Regions from separate parts of the Peribacillus sp. NPDC097224 genome, predicted to be linked through region 4. Evidence: riboswitches for the same ligand, from Rfam matches in the RefSeq annotation. Region 4 holds a riboswitch; each other region holds the start of a gene.
What was found. A riboswitch is a leader RNA that binds a small molecule or an ion and turns the genes downstream of it on or off. The one in region 4 is predicted to bind cobalamin.
Positions count from the first base shown of each region.

Region 1: another riboswitch for cobalamin. It lies ahead of ACIQXR_RS07465 (ribonucleoside-diphosphate reductase subunit alpha); the one in region 4 lies ahead of ACIQXR_RS06070 (helical backbone metal receptor).
Region 2: another riboswitch for cobalamin. It lies ahead of metE (5-methyltetrahydropteroyltriglutamate--homocysteine S-methyltransferase); the one in region 4 lies ahead of ACIQXR_RS06070 (helical backbone metal receptor).
Region 3: another riboswitch for cobalamin. It lies ahead of ACIQXR_RS07780 (hypothetical protein); the one in region 4 lies ahead of ACIQXR_RS06070 (helical backbone metal receptor).

Region 1 is NZ_JBIWDK010000003.1:162,184-166,398, forward strand. It holds gene ACIQXR_RS07465 (ribonucleoside-diphosphate reductase subunit alpha) at 1-2,150, opposite strand, end outside; cobalamin riboswitch at 2,345-2,526, opposite strand; gene ACIQXR_RS07470 (manganese-dependent inorganic pyrophosphatase) at 2,815-3,744, shown strand; gene ACIQXR_RS07475 (hypothetical protein) at 3,793-3,939, opposite strand; gene ACIQXR_RS07480 (SulP family inorganic anion transporter) at 4,021-4,215, opposite strand, start outside.
Region 2 is NZ_JBIWDK010000004.1:4,254-8,468, reverse strand. It holds gene metE (5-methyltetrahydropteroyltriglutamate--homocysteine S-methyltransferase) at 1-2,239, opposite strand, end outside; cobalamin riboswitch at 2,379-2,576, opposite strand; gene ACIQXR_RS09490 (potassium channel family protein) at 2,859-3,281, shown strand; gene bcp (thioredoxin-dependent thiol peroxidase) at 3,344-3,814, shown strand; gene ACIQXR_RS09480 (aminopeptidase) at 3,826-4,215, shown strand, end outside.
Region 3 is NZ_JBIWDK010000003.1:224,633-228,847, forward strand. It holds gene ACIQXR_RS07770 (methionine ABC transporter ATP-binding protein) at 1-213, opposite strand, end outside; SAM riboswitch class I at 283-392, opposite strand; gene ACIQXR_RS07775 (MBL fold metallo-hydrolase) at 719-1,540, shown strand; cobalamin riboswitch at 1,632-1,833, shown strand; gene ACIQXR_RS07780 (hypothetical protein) at 2,062-2,286, shown strand; gene ACIQXR_RS07785 (hypothetical protein) at 2,316-2,507, opposite strand; gene ACIQXR_RS07790 (YheE family protein) at 2,566-2,769, opposite strand; gene ACIQXR_RS07795 (YheC/YheD family endospore coat-associated protein) at 2,830-3,972, opposite strand; gene ACIQXR_RS07800 (YheC/YheD family endospore coat-associated protein) at 4,023-4,215, opposite strand, start outside.
Region 4 is NZ_JBIWDK010000002.1:534,963-539,177, reverse strand. It holds gene ACIQXR_RS06085 (ABC transporter substrate-binding protein) at 1-89, shown strand, start outside; gene ACIQXR_RS06080 (FecCD family ABC transporter permease) at 104-1,102, shown strand; gene ACIQXR_RS06075 (ABC transporter ATP-binding protein) at 1,099-1,947, shown strand; cobalamin riboswitch at 2,069-2,246, shown strand; gene ACIQXR_RS06070 (helical backbone metal receptor) at 2,413-3,378, shown strand; gene ACIQXR_RS06065 (FecCD family ABC transporter permease) at 3,341-4,215, shown strand, end outside.

The DNA of each region.
Region 1 (4,215 bases), on a different contig from region 4:
GTTAGGTGTATGTCCAATAACACTTTAGCCTTGATCGTGTTTTGTACATACAGGTTGAAGCTGATGGCTTGGTCGATATGACGTTGACGTGCTGCATTTTGCTTGATGCTTTCCTTTTGGTCCAAATGGAAGCGCGTTTTTTTATAGTATTCATACGTAGTGGGCGTCAATCCAGGCGCTGTCACTTTAAATTTGAAGTTTTTCTTTTCTTCATAAAACTCGATTTCATATAACGGGTCGATGCCATCCGTGGAATGACCGATTTTGGCAGTCGATGAATTGGGGGCGATTGCCATTAAATAGCCGTTTCGTGTACCATACTGCTGCACTTCTTCTTTTAATTCCAACCATTTTGGATCTCTATAGTCACGAAGGTCGAAATACTCCCCCGTTTGCCAATCGGACCCTTCGAAGTATGGGTAGGTTCCTTTTTCCTTGGCCAATTCATTGGATGTTTTAATGGTTAAATAAGCGATTTTCTCATATAAGGTATCGGCGTACTGAACGGCTTCATCGGACTCCCAGTAGATATTTTGCGTCGCGAGTAAATGATGCCACCCGAAAGTTCCTAAGCCGATTGAGCGGTAGCGCTTATTCGAAATGGAAGCTTGCTTGACCGGTAAGGTATTCACGTCAATGACGTTATCGAGCATGCGGATCTGAATCGGGATCAGTCTCTCCAATACATCGCTGTTCACCGCGCGTGGCAGGTTGATGGAAGAAAGGTTGCAGACAACGAAATCCCCGCTTTTGCGAACTACGACGACATCGCCATCTTCCGTTTCATATTCGTCGGTGATCGTTGAAGGGCTTAAGTTCTGGGCGATTTCCGTACAAAGGTTAGAACAATAGATCATCCCTTTATGCTTGTTCGGGTTCTTTCTGTTCACTTCGTCCCGGTAGAACATATAGGGTACGCCTTCTTCTAATTGTGAAATCATGATGCCTTTCATAATGTCCATCGCTTTGATTTTCTCGAAACTATAGCCTGGAAGTATGCCATTCTCCGCCGCCTCTACAGCAAGGGCGTAATGGTCCCTGAAACTGCCATCCCCTTTTTTCTCGTCATAAAAATCCTCGAGGGAGAACCCAAGGGTTTGCTTCACGGTATGCGGGTCGAAGAGATACCAATCTTTCCGGTCACGCACGGCTTCCATGAATAAATCGGGGATGCAGACACCAGTGAAGATATCATGCGCCTTTAGGCGGTCATCGCCGTTTTGCGTCTTCAAGTCAAGGAAGCTCATGATGTCCTTATGCCACGCATCCAGATAGATGGCGATTGCGCCTTTACGTTGTCCCAATTGATCGACGCTGACGGCCGTTTGGTTAAAGAGGCGAATCCAGGGAGTCGTGCCTGAACTGTTACCGGAAAAACCGCGGATATCAGAACCGAGCGAACGGATTTTTCCGACATATAGACCAACGCCGCCACCGAACTTGGAAACTTTTGCGGCATCATAGTTTGATTGATAAATTCCGTCGATGGAATCCTCGATTGCATCGATGAAGCATGAACTCAATTGCCCGTGGGTTTTGCCGGCATTTGAAAGGGTAGGGGTCGCAACCGTCATATATAGGTTCGACATTGCCCAGTAGGCCTCTTTGACAAGCTGCAGGCGGTGTTCCGTTTTTTCCAGTCTCATGATTTCCATGGCAATGATCATGAAGCGCTCCTGGGGAAGTTCATAGACCTTGTCTTTTTTTGGACGGGCCAAGTAGCGATCATTCAAAAGATAGATTCCGATATATGAAAATAGTTTATCTTTTTCCGGATCGATGACCGAACCCAATTCTTCGATTTCCGTTTTTGTGTAGGAGTCGAGAAGCTCTGCTTTATAAACAGGGTAACGTTGCCCTTCATGCTGCTGAGAGAGTTCTTGAATCAATTCATAGAAAGGTCCATAGTTCCGGCCTTCATAGCCCCGGTTCTTTTGGGCATCACGATACATGGCATTCAATAGTTCCCTTGCGGCGACGAATGTCCAGTCTGGGGCATCGATATCGACACTTTCAAGTGCAAGCTGGATCAACTTTTTCGATGTTTGTTCTTCTGAAGCATCACCTTTTCGATCGAGCCATTTAGTAAAACGCTTTTTGAACTTTTCCATATCAAGACGGCCTTCGAAATCCTTGGATAACATGTCCATCTGGATTGAATTTGTTTCTGTGTCATTTTTTATGGTAGGGTTATATGTTTGAGTCATAAATGTTCCTCCTCTTAAATGTACGCGAATAAAAAAAAACCGCCCAATAAATTGAGCGGATCAAACGATAGGATAAAAGAGCCATGAAAAAATAGCCGTTACACTATCGTTTCATCATCTCAATCCCCGAAGAATAAGAAACTTGAAAAAACCAGGCAGGTCTCCTGACTCATGATCATCCTACTTTGAGTCCTTCCCGTATAGAGAGCTATACAGTGGTTTTCTCATTTCGTCACATTTACAGTTGCGGGGACAGTTCCGGGTTCACACCGGATTCCCTTTTCAGCCATCTCTGGCACCTTGGTTAATAATTCTATATATAGTTATTTATGTTGTTAGAAAAGTCAATATCTAGTATGTATGCTTATATTATCGTAAGCCATCCATGCTGATAATTCAACATATATATTTGTGGAAAACTGATTCATATCTATTGACAAGGTCGGATAAAGGAAGAGGATGATGAAAGAATATAGGGAGGAATACAAAATTCCATCGCGGAATGTCAGGGTTTTTGTGTTAAAATAAATTGCATAGCAAAACTAGGGATTCTGGTTATGAAAAGAAAAATCCCTGCCAAATCATTTAGGAAAAAGGAGAAAAAATCGTGGAAAAAATATTAGTTTTTGGACATAAGAATCCGGATACCGACACTATCTGTTCAGCAATCGCTTATGCTGACCTAAAAAAGCAGCTGGGCATCCAAGCTGAACCTGTTCGTCTTGGTGAAGTGAATGGTGAAACACAATATGCGTTGGACCAATTTAAATTCGAAGCACCCCGCCTTGTTGAAAAAGTGGCTGGGGAAGCGGATGGCGTGATTTTAGTCGATCACAACGAACGTCAGCAAAGTGCCGAAGACATTGACCAGGTACGCGTATTGGAAGTCATCGACCATCATCGTATCGCTAATTTCGAAACAAGTGATCCTTTATATTACCGCGCAGAACCAGTTGGCTGCACGGCTACTATTTTAAATAAGATTTATAAAGAAAACGGAATTGAAGTGCCTAAAGCCATTGCAGGACTTATGCTTTCAGCCATCATTTCCGACTCTTTATTATTCAAATCGCCTACTTGCACGGAGCAAGACGTCGCAGCTGCTATGGAATTAGCGGAAATTGCCGGCGTGAATGCTGAAACATATGGCTTGGAGATGCTAAAAGCGGGTGCTGACCTGAGTGACAAAACCATCGATCAGCTCATCACACTTGATGCAAAAGAATTTTCAATGGGAACGGCAAAAGTTGAGATTGCTCAAGTGAATGCTGTTGACCCGAATGAAGTGCTTGCAAAGCAATCAGAAATTGAAGCAGCGATTCATGCAGTTATTGCCGCGAAAGAATTGGATTTATTCTTATTCGTCGTAACGGATATCTTAACGAATGATTCCGTTGCCTTGGCTCTAGGAGCATCAGCGGATGCAGTGGAGAAAGCGTATAACGTAACATTGAATAAGAACATTGCTGTATTGGAAGGCGTCGTATCACGTAAAAAACAAATTGTACCAGTTTTAACAGATATCTTCGCTAAGTAATAAAAAAAGGACTCGATGCCACTTTGAAAGTGGCTTCGAGTCCTTTTTTCAATTCAACGCTTCTTTCTCTTTTTCATACGCAATCACGATAAGCTCTTTGTTTGATTCCTCACGTATTTTTCCTTCAAAGAGTTTTAACTCATTGAGAAGGTCAGGTGATAAATCTGCTGCAGTATAATCCTGTTCGGATGACATGATTTTCCCTCCAATCCAGAGTATCATTCACTCTAGTTTGGCGGTTCAGCAAGAATTTATGCAGGGGAGCCATGCATCCTTTTACTTTTCATATGAGGCGAGGCTCTTTAGCAGCTGAGAACTTTCCTGATCAAGGCCAAGCACTTGAACCGTTTTCCCCTGTACTCTGTATTTTAAGATGACTTTCTCGACGGCTCCTACAGCCGAGGCATCCCATATTTTCGAATTGGAAAAATCAATGATGATGGAATCTGCTTTTTCCTTCGTATCAAACTT
Region 2 (4,215 bases), on a different contig from region 4:
GTGAAGCGACGGTTTCTGGAACGCCCCTTGTTTTCAGGCCACAGTCAGGGTTGATCCAAAATTGGTCTTTATCCAGTACCTTGATGCCACGTTCGATCATATCGACCATTTCTTCCACTGCAGGAACGCGAGGGCTATGAATATCATACACACCAAGGCCGATTCCTTTTTCATATGTTTTCTCCTCGAATGCGGAAGCGAGCTCGCCGTGGCTGCGGGACGTTTCAATGGAAATCACATCAGCGTCCAGGGAAGAGATGACATCCATGAAGCTATTGAAATCACAATAGCACATATGGGTGTGAATTTGTGTTGTGTCTTCGACGCTCGAAGTGGAAATCAGGAATGAATGGACCGCCCAGTTTAAGTACTCATCACGGTCGCTTTTTTTCAATGGAAGGCCTTCACGCAGGGCTGGTTCATCGACTTGGATCATTTTGATCCCTGCTGATTCCAGTGCCTCTACTTCTTGTTTCAAGGCCAATGCCAATTGATAGCAGATATTTTCCCGTGAAATATCGTCACGGACGAACGACCAGTTCAGAATCGTAACAGGACCGGTCAGCATTCCCTTCACCGTTTTTTTCGTCAAGGCTTGTGCATACACACTTTCTTTGACCGTCATCGGATCGATGAAATGGACATCTCCATAGATAACGGGAGGTTTGACACAGCGGGAGCCGTATGATTGAACCCAGCCTTTTTCAAGGAAGACGAAGCCGCCCAATTTATGGCCGAAAAACTCGACCATATCGGTTCGTTCAAACTCCCCGTGCACAAGGACGTCCAATCCGATTTCTTCCTGGATATCAATCCATCTGCCAATCTCCTCGTTCACGAATGCTTCATATTGATCAGCCGTCCATTCACCGCGTTTGAATTTCCCGCGGGCCTGTTTAACTTCCGCGGTCTGCGGAAAGCTTCCAATTGTCGTGGTTGGAAGGAAGGGCAGGTTGAAATACGCCTGTTGTTTTTGATAGCGCTGTTTAAATGGCAGGGTACGGCCATGGGATTGCTGCTTCGCCTGTTCGACAGCGGATTGAACGTCTTTATGGTTTCTGGCCTTTGAATTATTTAAGGTCTGCCATGCAGCTTTGTTTGCCGTCACCTTTTCTTCGATTGATTCTGGACCTTCGTTGTTTCCTCTGACCAAAAGTGTGATTTCTTCTAGTTTCTCATCAGCAAAGGCAAGGGCTTCTTTCACTTCGCTAGCTAGTTCTGTCTCGTTTCGAACCGTCACTGGAACATGTAGCAGGGAGCAGGAAGGTTGAAGCCAAATTCGATCTTCGGCTACGTGTTTCGTAATGGACTCGACCAACTTGATTTTTTTCGTCAAGTCAGAAAGCCAAATGTTTTTCCCATCAATCACACCTGCCCCAAGTATTTTATCTTGCGGGAAGCCGACTGTTTGAAGATTGCTGAGATTTTTTCCTTTGTCATGGACCAAATCAAGGCCAATTCCTTGAACGGGCAAGTCGATCACTTCTTGGTAGTGCTCTACAGCATCAAAGTATGTTTGCAGCATGATGTTCAGGTTGGGGACAGCTTCGTTCAATTTTTCATACAGGTATGTAACAGTTTTCATCTCGTCTTTGGAAAGGGAAGAAACAAGGGAAGGTTCATCGATCTGCACCCACTTCACGCCTTCTTGTTCCAGCTCTCGCAAAATTTTTGTGTATAAAGGCAACAGGCTCAGGATGATGGCCGGAAGATCACTTTTTTCATAGCCCTTTGACAAAGAAATGAATGTGTAAGGTCCGACTATAACTGGTTTCGTATCGATTCCTAGTTTTTCCTTGGCTTCGCGGTAAGCGGCAAGCGGCTTGTTTTCTGTCAACGTAAGCTGGGACTCTTTTAGCTCTGGAACGATATAGTGATAATTTGTATTGAACCATTTCGTCATTTCGGAAGCGACTTCATCCTTGTTCCCACGGGCCATTGAATAATAAACGGAAAGGGGGACCGTGCCACCCTTATAAGCCGAATAGCGTTCTGGCACCAGGCCGAACATGACGGACATATCGAGCATTTGATCATATAACGTAAAGTCGTTAACCGGGATGATATCGATGCCTTGATCTCTTTGTTTTTGCAAATTGCCTAAACGGATCGCTTCCAATTGCGCCATGAATTCCGTTTCATTTAATGTTCCAGCCCAATAGGCCTCTAATGTACGTTTCCATTCACGATCCTCACCGATTCGTGGGTACCCTATATTACTACTTTTCAACACATCCATCTCCTTTTAATGAAATAACAACAAAAAAGCATCCCTAACCGTCAAAAGAGAAAGTTAGAAATGCTTAAAATAAAGGGGCACGAAAATACCCCTTATCATTATAAGGTCCCTAACACCTCCCTATCTCCCGTAGGTTAAAACAGTGTTGTCGAAATAGGCAGGTCTCCTGACTCAGGGAACTCTTACTTAGCACTAAAAGCCTTCCCAATCCAAAAGGACCAGTGGCATCAAACAAAAGCGCTATACATTCCCATTACAGTGGCGGGACCGTGCCGGAATTACACCGGACTTCCCTTTTAATCCTAAAAGCTTAGGAACCTATCTCCACATATGAAATTCATAAAAAACTCCGTCCGCATAAACACGGACACTAAAATTTACAAAATATTATAAAAACTTAACCCATCTTAGCATATCCCGACCAAATGGGTCAACAAGGAAAAAGTCGGGAAATGGGGTCTGACCCCCACCATGTGGCACGAGATCCCATGCTGTATCTACGTTCTCTTGATGGTGCAGCAGCTGGGAAATAGGGTCTGACCCCTAAAACGAGCATATATTGACTCGCAAAAGAGTATGTATAAGGGAAGTGGGTTGTTTTTGAAATGAGGCGTGGGGGATGACCTTTTATATTTTGATTGTGGGGATTATCTTTTGCATGGTGATGAGCATTCGGACCTTATTTCTTTCTGAGTCGGAGGCAAAGAAGTTTTCTCTTGAAGATATGCTGTGGCTCGGCAATTTATATGCGACATTATTAGTCGGTTTTGCACTGATTTATTTATTATACGAGCTTCAGAATCATTCGGTGATTCTTGATATGGGCAATCGCTTGGATGGGACCTTTTCCGAGCAGCTGAAGACTTCATTTTATTTTAGTGCGATGACGATGTTCTCCGTCGGATACGGGGATATCTCCCCAATCGGAATTGGCCGGATGATCGCGACAATCCAAGCTTTCATTGGCTATACGCTTCCTGCGGCATTTGTGATCAGGGCTGTCATCGATTTTGAACAGAAGGAAAGAAAGAACAAGAAATGAAAGTTGTGTTTCTTTCAATTATTGGGTACGCTTACCATGATGAAAGAAATGGAGGGTTTAGAATGACGGTCGAAATTGGAGAAAAAGCACCAGACTTTCAATTACCAGCAAACAACGGAGAACAAGTTACCCTATCAGGATTCAAGGGTAAACACGTTGTATTATATTTTTACCCAAAAGACATGACACCCGGTTGCACGACGGAGGCTTGTGATTTCCGTGATGCTAATGAACAATTCGAAGAGCTTGATGCTGTCATCATAGGCATTAGCCCGGACCCGGTAACACGTCATGAAAAATTCATTGAAAAACATGGGTTGCCTTTCCTGTTGCTTGCTGATGAAAAGCAAGAAGCCGCTGAATTATATGGCGTATGGAAATTGAAAAAGAACTTCGGTAAGGAATACATGGGCATTGAGCGTTCGACTTTCCTGATTGATAAGGAAGGAACGATCGTTAAAGAATGGCGTAAAGTCAAAGTAAAGGGCCACGTCGAAGAAGCGTTGGAAACTCTTCGTGACCTAGAAAAATAAGGTACAGGCTAATGAAGGATGAGCGACTTATCAAGCTTGCCAAGCAGCTGATTCATCATTCACTGAGGCTGCAGGCGAAAGAGCGGGTCTTGATCCGTGGGCCTGTTGCAGCAAAGGCCCTATTGAAGGAACTGATTGACGAAGCCTATAGAATGGGGGCCTATCCTTATGCGGAACTTGAAGATGACGAAATTACCAGTCATCTGCTAAAAGGGAATGTTAAGGAACAGCTCGATACCTTATCAAAATGGAATTATAAGAAATACGAAGATGTGGATGCAGTCATCATCATATCGGGCGATGGAAACGAAGGGCGAGGAGTGAGTGTCCCTCATGAGAGATATCGCCTTCAGGAGGATGCCATGAAAACGTCCACCATGTTCTTCGTCAATAACCGGCGC
Region 3 (4,215 bases), on a different contig from region 4:
GGTTGTTAAGTCGACGCCATCGATGATGATGCTACCATTGGTCGGACGCTCAAGAAGATTCAGACAGCGAATCAATGAACTCTTTCCCGCGCCGCTATACCCGACAATCCCATAAACCTCTCCCGTTTGAATGGTTAAAGATACATTATCCACTCCGATAACTCGGGTATTCTTCGAGATATATTCCTTTCGAACTGAACGAATTTCAATCATGATGCTATCCTCCTTATACATAAAAAAGCTACCTCTATCATTCAGAAAGAGGCAGCGAAATTATATCCCGTCTTATCTTTCAGAATGGTATTTCATTCTGCAGGAAGGGGCACCATTCCCGATTTGGGGCGGTTGCCGGACGTCATAGGGCCTGGTCCCTCAGTCACTCTTGATAAGTTAATTACTATTTTAGTATTTTATTATTTTTTTAATATAATCTATATTATTTGTTAAATACAGTAATGTCAATTATTTTTTGAATTTTATCAAGATTATGAATCGAATGATCTACTTGCCCAGATTATAGTGGCCATTTGCTAAGTTACACGGAACGTCCCGGATCTTACATGGCCTGTCTGCGTAAGAATATGGACTTTGATCACTCCCATCATTAGAAAAAATATTATACTTGTAAAAAGTATGGAGAGATAATACATTTATTGTAAGTGAATTAGAAAATAAAGGATGATGAGGTTTTCCAAAAAAATGATTGGGGTGGAAAGTCATGCTGGAAATGAAAACGATAAACGATGTGGTTTGCGTAAAAGGGACACCGGAAGGAAACAAATCAGGCATGAGCGTGAATGTGTTCTTAACCGATGGCATGTTAGTTGATACGGGGGCAAAAATCTTGTTGAAGGAACTTACTCCATTCTTTGAAACCGCTGATTATGATATGGTGGCGCTGACGCATTATCATGAAGACCATACGGGTGGGGCCGCATGGATACAGGAACATAGGAACGTCCCCATCTATATTCATCCGATGTCCCTCGATATTTGTGCAAAGGATGCCGAATATCCCGATTACCGCAGAGTTTTTTGGGGAGACAGGGATGCCTTCAAGGCAGAACCATTGGGAGGGGTCGTCCATTCACGCACTCAAACATGGGAGCCAATCTTTACACCAGGGCATTCGAGGGACCATATGGTTTACCTGAATCATAGTAATGGCATGCTGTTTTCGGGTGACCTGTTTGTAACGCCGAAAACAAAGCTCGTTTTAAGGGAGGAATCAATTCCGTTCATCATGGAATCCATCAAGAAACTGCTTCGGTATGATTTTGTAGAGGTCTTTTGCTGCCACGCCGGGTATGTCCCGAACGGGAAGGAAATGTTTGAAAGAAAGCTCAGCTACTTGGAAAATCTGCGCGGTGAAATTTTGCGTTTGCATGATCAAGGATTGGAAGTCCATGAAATTCAGCAAAACGTGTTGCCTAATCGGTATCCGCTTATCGAGATATCCGGTCATGAATGGGATTCGGAGCATATCATTACATCGATACTGAAAGAGAGTAGGTTGTATTCAGAGGAAAGGAAGAAATGATGAATAAGAGGATGGGGGATAGGGTCGAAGAACAAGGCGGGAGCCTCATTGTAATCCTAGTGAAAATTTGATACAGTTAAACTGAAAAATAGTATTTCGTCTAGAAATGGGTGCAGATAAGAACATGTAGCTTATCTGCTTAAAAGGGAAGTCGGTTAGAATCCGACGCTGTCCCGCAACTGTAAATGAGAGCGATTCGAAGGAATGCCACTGTCTTTTTTGCAAGAAAAGATGGGAAGGTTCGAAAAGCGATGATCATGAGCCAGGAGACCTGCCCGTTTTTAGCACAACGCCAGAAACCTACGAGGATAGGGGGTGTTAAGTGCGAAAAATTAGCAAGAACATGCTTTCTTATTTTTGTAGAAAAATGGGGAATCATGGTCATTTTTGTTATGTTTCGTTTGCACTCTAACAACTTCTGAATGGGAAGTTGTTTTTTGTTTTTTACAAGTCCATATTGGACAACATTCAAAAAGAATCCTGTTAATTAGACAGGACAGCTATCATAGGGGGCCATATCATTGTTTGGTACAGTTGAGCATTTTACGGACTATTTAAAAGCGCAAATCATGCGTAACTTTTGTGTGGAAGAAATGATATCTTTAGATGATTGCCGAGCAAGCTTGATTGAGGAAATCCAGGTTCATGGCAAAAACGTAGAAGATAGGAAAGAATACGAAGCAAATCTTGAAAGAGCCTTTAGCCAAGTGAATCTAGAAATATTCGGCTATCAAGAAATCAAGTAAAGAGCCGCCCATAAGGGAAGCTCTTGTTTTCAATCTTTATTGATGTTCGGTTCCGTTTCATCATGAAAGTCATGGGCTTCCTCAATGTTCAAGGTGTCCGCGGCTTCATAGACGTTTCCGCCAGCAAGTCCTTCATTGATGATACGATCGATATCGAGATATACAGAATCCTTACCGTCATACTCGGTATCCTTCAGAAATGTAATCTTTTCTTTATCCAAATGAACTCCCTCCTTGGCTTTTTATTAGTGTTAGCCAAAGAGGGATTCTTTATTCTATTTAGTCGTACACGTGGTACACCATTAAATCATGAATCATGCCCTTGAGTTTTTCTTCCTCTGACTCTACAGGCGGATTGGTTAACCACTCAATGGACCCATCTTTATGATAGAGGGCTTGGACGGCCAATTTATTGAAGTAAAAGGAAATCTTCCAGCCAGGTAAATTCTTGTGCAACGGCTTCCATTGAAAATGCGTAATCATATGTATAACCTCCATATCGCTGTTTCTCATTTCATTATAATGGAAAAAGCAGGATGGAGGTTATTTTCTTATGTGATTCGGAAAAGTTAATTCAATGAACAGGTTTTTTAAATGTAGTAGGCGGCTCGCTTCAATTTCCTCTTCATCAAATTGCATGGGTTTTGAATTGACTTCATAAATGAATAGAGCACCGGATGTATCTTCCCCGATATCAATGGAGAATTCCCCAAGAAAGCCAAACTTCCTGGAGAGGATGATTCCACATCTTTGCGCAATGTTCGCCAACTTCCTGTTTAACGGCCTCGTTTGTAGCTGCTGATAGGGAAAAAGCTTTCCCCCCCTTGGCGTATGGGTTGTGATTTCCTGGGTTTGCGACATCCTCACGCCCTTGCCGGTCACTTTATAAAACCCATTTTCATAATGAACAAGAATACGGTAATCGTATCGGTGTCCATTCAGTTTCTTTGGAATGACCGCTCGTTGGGCCAGATACCCCCTCTTTTTGAGCGACGCCTTATTGGCTTCCCAAAACGCGGAGAAATCAGGGTACAATTCCTGATGTTTCAGGCTATTGAATTGGAGGGTGCCATCAGGTTTTTCTAGCAGGGTGTAGATGCCCTTACCTTGGCTTCCTTTGCATGGTTTCAAATAAATATGTTTGTGGAAATGTAAGAAGTCCGCTAGTTGGGTAGGGTCGGATAGGTCTATGGTCGATGGAAGATGGCGGGCTAGAGATCCATCTTCCGTCAATGCTTCGTACATCAAGTACTTATCCAAAAAATGAGGGTTGAATAAAGTGATGCGATGTTCTTTAAAAAAGGAAAGGAGTTCTTGAAAACTTTCCGATGCTTCGAATCCCCTTTTGGGAATGCGATTATAAACGATATCGGGCAGTGGTAATTTTACCTCATTCCATGTGTTCGTTTGTGAAGAAAAGATGAAGCCTTTCATGTAGTTGGAAAGCAAGGATTCAACCGTGAATACATAGGCCAATATCCCATGATTCGATAAATATTGAGATAAATTCTGAAAAAGTGTCAAATTCCCCCCTATACCTGATTCCTTCTTTGGATCTAGAGAGGTCAAGATACCAACGACTAGCACCCGGTTTCCCGGAAATAAAGTAATCGGAAAAAGTGCCTGATCCTGGGTGTCCTGCTTAAAAGGGATTTCCTCATTCGCGGCTCCCGCATATAGCTGCATATCTTCCTCGTTATGGCTCCATCTCTCAGAGGGAACATCATAAAAAATGTTCATTTCTGTGTACCAATCGTTTGTGAAATCGTCTGTTCGGTAAGATAAATGGCATAATCAAGGCTGAGCTTCCTGGTTAAAAGTTCAAATTCCTTTAACTTTGGATGGGAAAAGATAGAACGGCCTGGTTTAGAATTAGCTTCGAACATCCATACTTGCCCTTTTTTATCCAATCCGAAATCGAAGCCGATT
Region 4 (4,215 bases):
ATTACTACTCAGAGTTCTATGATTATGATGTAACGGAAGAACAAGTAGAGAACATTCTTCACCCATCTTCCGAAGCCGCAAAACAGTAAAGTAGGGAATGAAAATGAAAAAATGGAAAACGGTCCTCTTCTGGATATTGCCCATTGCGATGGTTCTCCTATCATTGAGCATCGGACGCTTTGGAATGGACTTAGGGACTCAAATTAAAATATTGCTTTCAACCGTGTTTCCAATCGAGCCAACATGGACACAGATGGAAGAAACAGTGGTCCTTCAAATACGTCTGCCACGAATTTTACTGGCCTTGTTAATCGGTGCGGGCCTATCGATTGCAGGCGCCTCTTTCCAAGGGATGTTCGGCAACCCCTTGGTCAGTCCCGATATCCTAGGAGTGTCTGCAGGTGCTGGGTTCGGTGCTTCCCTTGGGATTTTATTATTGGGACATGGTTTTGCATCTCAAGTCTTGGCACTTGGCTGTGGTTTAGCCGCCATCGTTTTCACGTTCATAATCAGCGGCAAAAAAGATTCACCGGTCTTCATGCTTGTTTTGGCTGGGGTTGTCACCTCCGCCCTTTTCCAAGCGTTGATCTCGTTAATTAAGTTTGTCGCCGACCCTGAGGAAAAGCTGCCAGCCATCACATACTGGTTAATGGGAAGCCTTGGAACGGCCACATACAAGGATTTATATGTGGGTGGACCAATCATCCTTGTCGGCATCGTGATTTTGTATTCACTACGCTGGAGAATCAATTTACTGACCTTACCTGAGGATGAAGCAAAATCGCTAGGTATCCCGGTCACTAGATTGAAGTGGACGGTCATTCTTGGTGCGACGTTAATTACGGCTTCTTCTGTAGCGATAGCCGGTATCATTGGCTGGGTTGGATTGATTATCCCTCATGTGGCAAGAATGCTCGTCGGGAACAACAATCAACTTGTCTTACCGGTATCCCTATCGATTGGTGGTGCCTATTTACTCCTGATCGATAACCTGGCACGTTCTGTAACGGCTACGGAAATTCCGCTATCGATATTGACAGCCATTATCGGCGCACCATTCTTTGCGATTCTACTTAGAAAGACAGGAGGTGGGTGGTCATGAAAATCGAGGTGCAGGGAGGGAATTTTTTCTATGCTAAAAAAAGAGAGAAAGCTCCTTTTCTTTACCAGAGCGACATTGACTTTTCGTTGAATGACGGAGAAATCATGGCGATCCTTGGCCCGAACGGTGCCGGTAAAACCACGATGCTGAAGTGTATCACCGGCCTTCTTGATTGGAAAAAGGGTCAAACGCTCATCGACGGAAAGCCGCTTACTGCGCTATCACGCAAAACGATCTGGAAACGAATCGGTTATGTTCCTCAGGCACATAAAATGGTTTTCGGATTTACTTTGGAAGAGCTTGTCATTATGGGAAGGGCGCCTTATATCAGTACGCTGTCCCAGCCTTCTGCAAAGGACCGGGAGGCTGCCATCGCTGCTCTTGAAATGGTTGGCATTGCTCACCTTGCCAAAAAGTCCTGTAATTCCGTCAGTGGTGGGGAATTGCAGCTGGCCTTGATTGCCCGGACGCTTGTATCGGACCCGGATGTATTGATTCTTGATGAGCCAGAATCGCATCTTGATATTCAAAAGCAAATCGTGATTTTACAGACACTAAAGCGGTTATCGAAAGAGAAGAACATTTCTTGTATCATAAACACGCATTATCCGAACCACGCATTCTACTTGGCTGACCATGTTTTAATGACTGCCAAGGAAAAGCGTGTGGTGTATGGCGAAGTCCGCGAAGTGATGACGGAAGCCCGGATGAAAGAGTACTTTGGAATCGAAATGAAGAAAATCATTTATGAGGAAGAGGATGACTTTTTGATTGAAACGATGGTGCCGAAAGATCTAGGTCTTTTACGTGATCAAAGTACATGCCGTTTTAATAGTGACATCTAAAGCTATAGAAGGCAGCCATGTGATGGTTGCCTTTTTGCGTTCCAAATCTTAATTTAAAGTAATCTGAAATATCATATAATACGATTTCCTAAATGGTGTATAATGAAAGGCAGTGAAATTATATACATATGAACAATTTGGTGTCTGTAAGGACTTGAAAGGGAAGTTGGTGAAATGCCAACGCGGTCGCGCCACTGTAAATGGGAGTTAACGGATGTATACCACTGTATGAATAATATGGGAAGGTGCCGTTAGCAATGACCATGAGCCAGGAGACCTGCCAAAATTGTACACCGGTAACCACGCGGATGGGGAGGTGTGTGGCAGAGCTATGTCCCTTTTTTGTTCCGTTGCCATACATGCATCCTCCGTTTTGATGGGGGATGCTTTTTTGTATGTCTTTTGATATTCGCAACACATGTGTGAAGGTCCAGAAATGAACTCAAAAATGATGGAGGTTTTAAGATGAGGAAGATATATAGTTTCATGCTTGTGATGGGATTGATGGTCGGTATACTGGTTGGCTGTAACGATGCCTCCCAGGATAGAACAGGAGAAAACCAGTCGACAAAACAAGCTGTTAACCAGGGCTTCCCGCTTTCGTTAAAAGATGCAGTGGGTAACAAAGTCACCATCGAGCAGAAACCAGAAAAAATTGTTTCATTAATCCCAAGTAATACAGAAGCGGTCTTTGCGCTAGGTTCGGGTGAGAAAGTGATTGGAGTGTCTGAAAATGACAATTACCCGGAAGAAACGAAAGATATTCAGAAGATAGGTGGAATGGAAATAGATACAGAGATGATTTTAGCCTTGCAGCCTGATATCGTTCTTGCTCATGAGAGTGCCCATAATTCCAAAGAAGGAATCCAACAGCTTAAGGATGCGGGTATTCCAGTTATAATCGTGAATGATGCTAAAAGCTTTAAAGAAGTGTATACGTCTATCGAGATGATTGGAACGGCAATAGGGGAACTGGATAAGGCAAAGGAAATCGTCAAGACGATGCAGACCAAGCTGGAAAAGATCAAAGAAAAGGCTAAGGCAATCAAGAGTGAGGATAGAAAAAGTGTTTTTGTAGAGGTTTCACCGTCACCTGAAATCTATACAACGGGAAAAAATACTTTCATGGATGAAATGCTGGACATCATTTCAGCGGATAATGTCGCAGGTGAATTGGATGGCTGGGTAAAACTCGATGAAGAGTCGATGATAGCGGCCAACCCGGATGTCATCATTACAACCTATGGTTATTACACAGGAGATCCAGTCAAAGAGGTAACGGGAAGAAATGGATGGGCCGACATTCAGGCAGTTAAGAATGGTGAGGTTTTCGATGTCCATTCAGATATTGTCACTCGTTCCGGTCCTAGGCTTATAGAGGGAGTAGAGGAACTTGCCAAATCAGTCTATCCGAACGTATTTAAAAACTAAACGGGCATTGGCCTATGTATTTGCCCTATCATTTTTGGTTATTTCGATATTGATCGGTATTTCCTTAGGATCGGTTTCCGTTCCTATACCAGTGCTTTTGCAAATCATTGGCAGGGAAGTCCTTCATTTGCCCCTGGCCATGGAACCGGATGGGACACTGACGAATATCGTGATGAACATCCGCCTGCCGAGGGTCGTGCTTGCAGGTTTGGTTGGGGCATCCCTTGCAATAGCAGGGGCAGCATTTCAGGGATTGCTCAGGAATCCCCTAGCTGACCCCTATACCCTGGGAATATCCTCAGGGGCTTCGCTTGGCGCAGTATTAACGTTGTTTTTGAATTTGTCACTGCCGTTTTTTGGCCTATATACACTGCCTACATTAAGCGTTCTTTTTTCATTGTTGACGATTTTTTGCGTATTGACCTTTGCAAGAAAAATGGATCGTTCCATGAAGGTAGAAACGATTATTTTAACCGGTATCATTTTCAGCTCGTTTTTAAGTGCTTTCATCTCATTGATGATTGCATTGACGGGTGAGGAGTTAAGGCAAATCATCAGCTGGCTGATGGGAAGTGTCTCGATGCGTGGTTGGAGTCATGTCACGATCATTTTGCCATTTTTCCTCCTTGGTTCTCTCGTTTTGATGATGAACACCCACGAATTGAATGCCATGACATTTGGGGAAGACCGTGCGAGGCACCTAGGCGTGAATGTTCAGCGGAGGAAGATGCTGATTCTGATCGCCGGCTCGATACTGACAGGGGCTGCCGTAGCCGTATCAGGGACGATTGGCTTTGTAGGGCTGGTCATCCCCCATTTGGTCCGCAGGATTTGGGG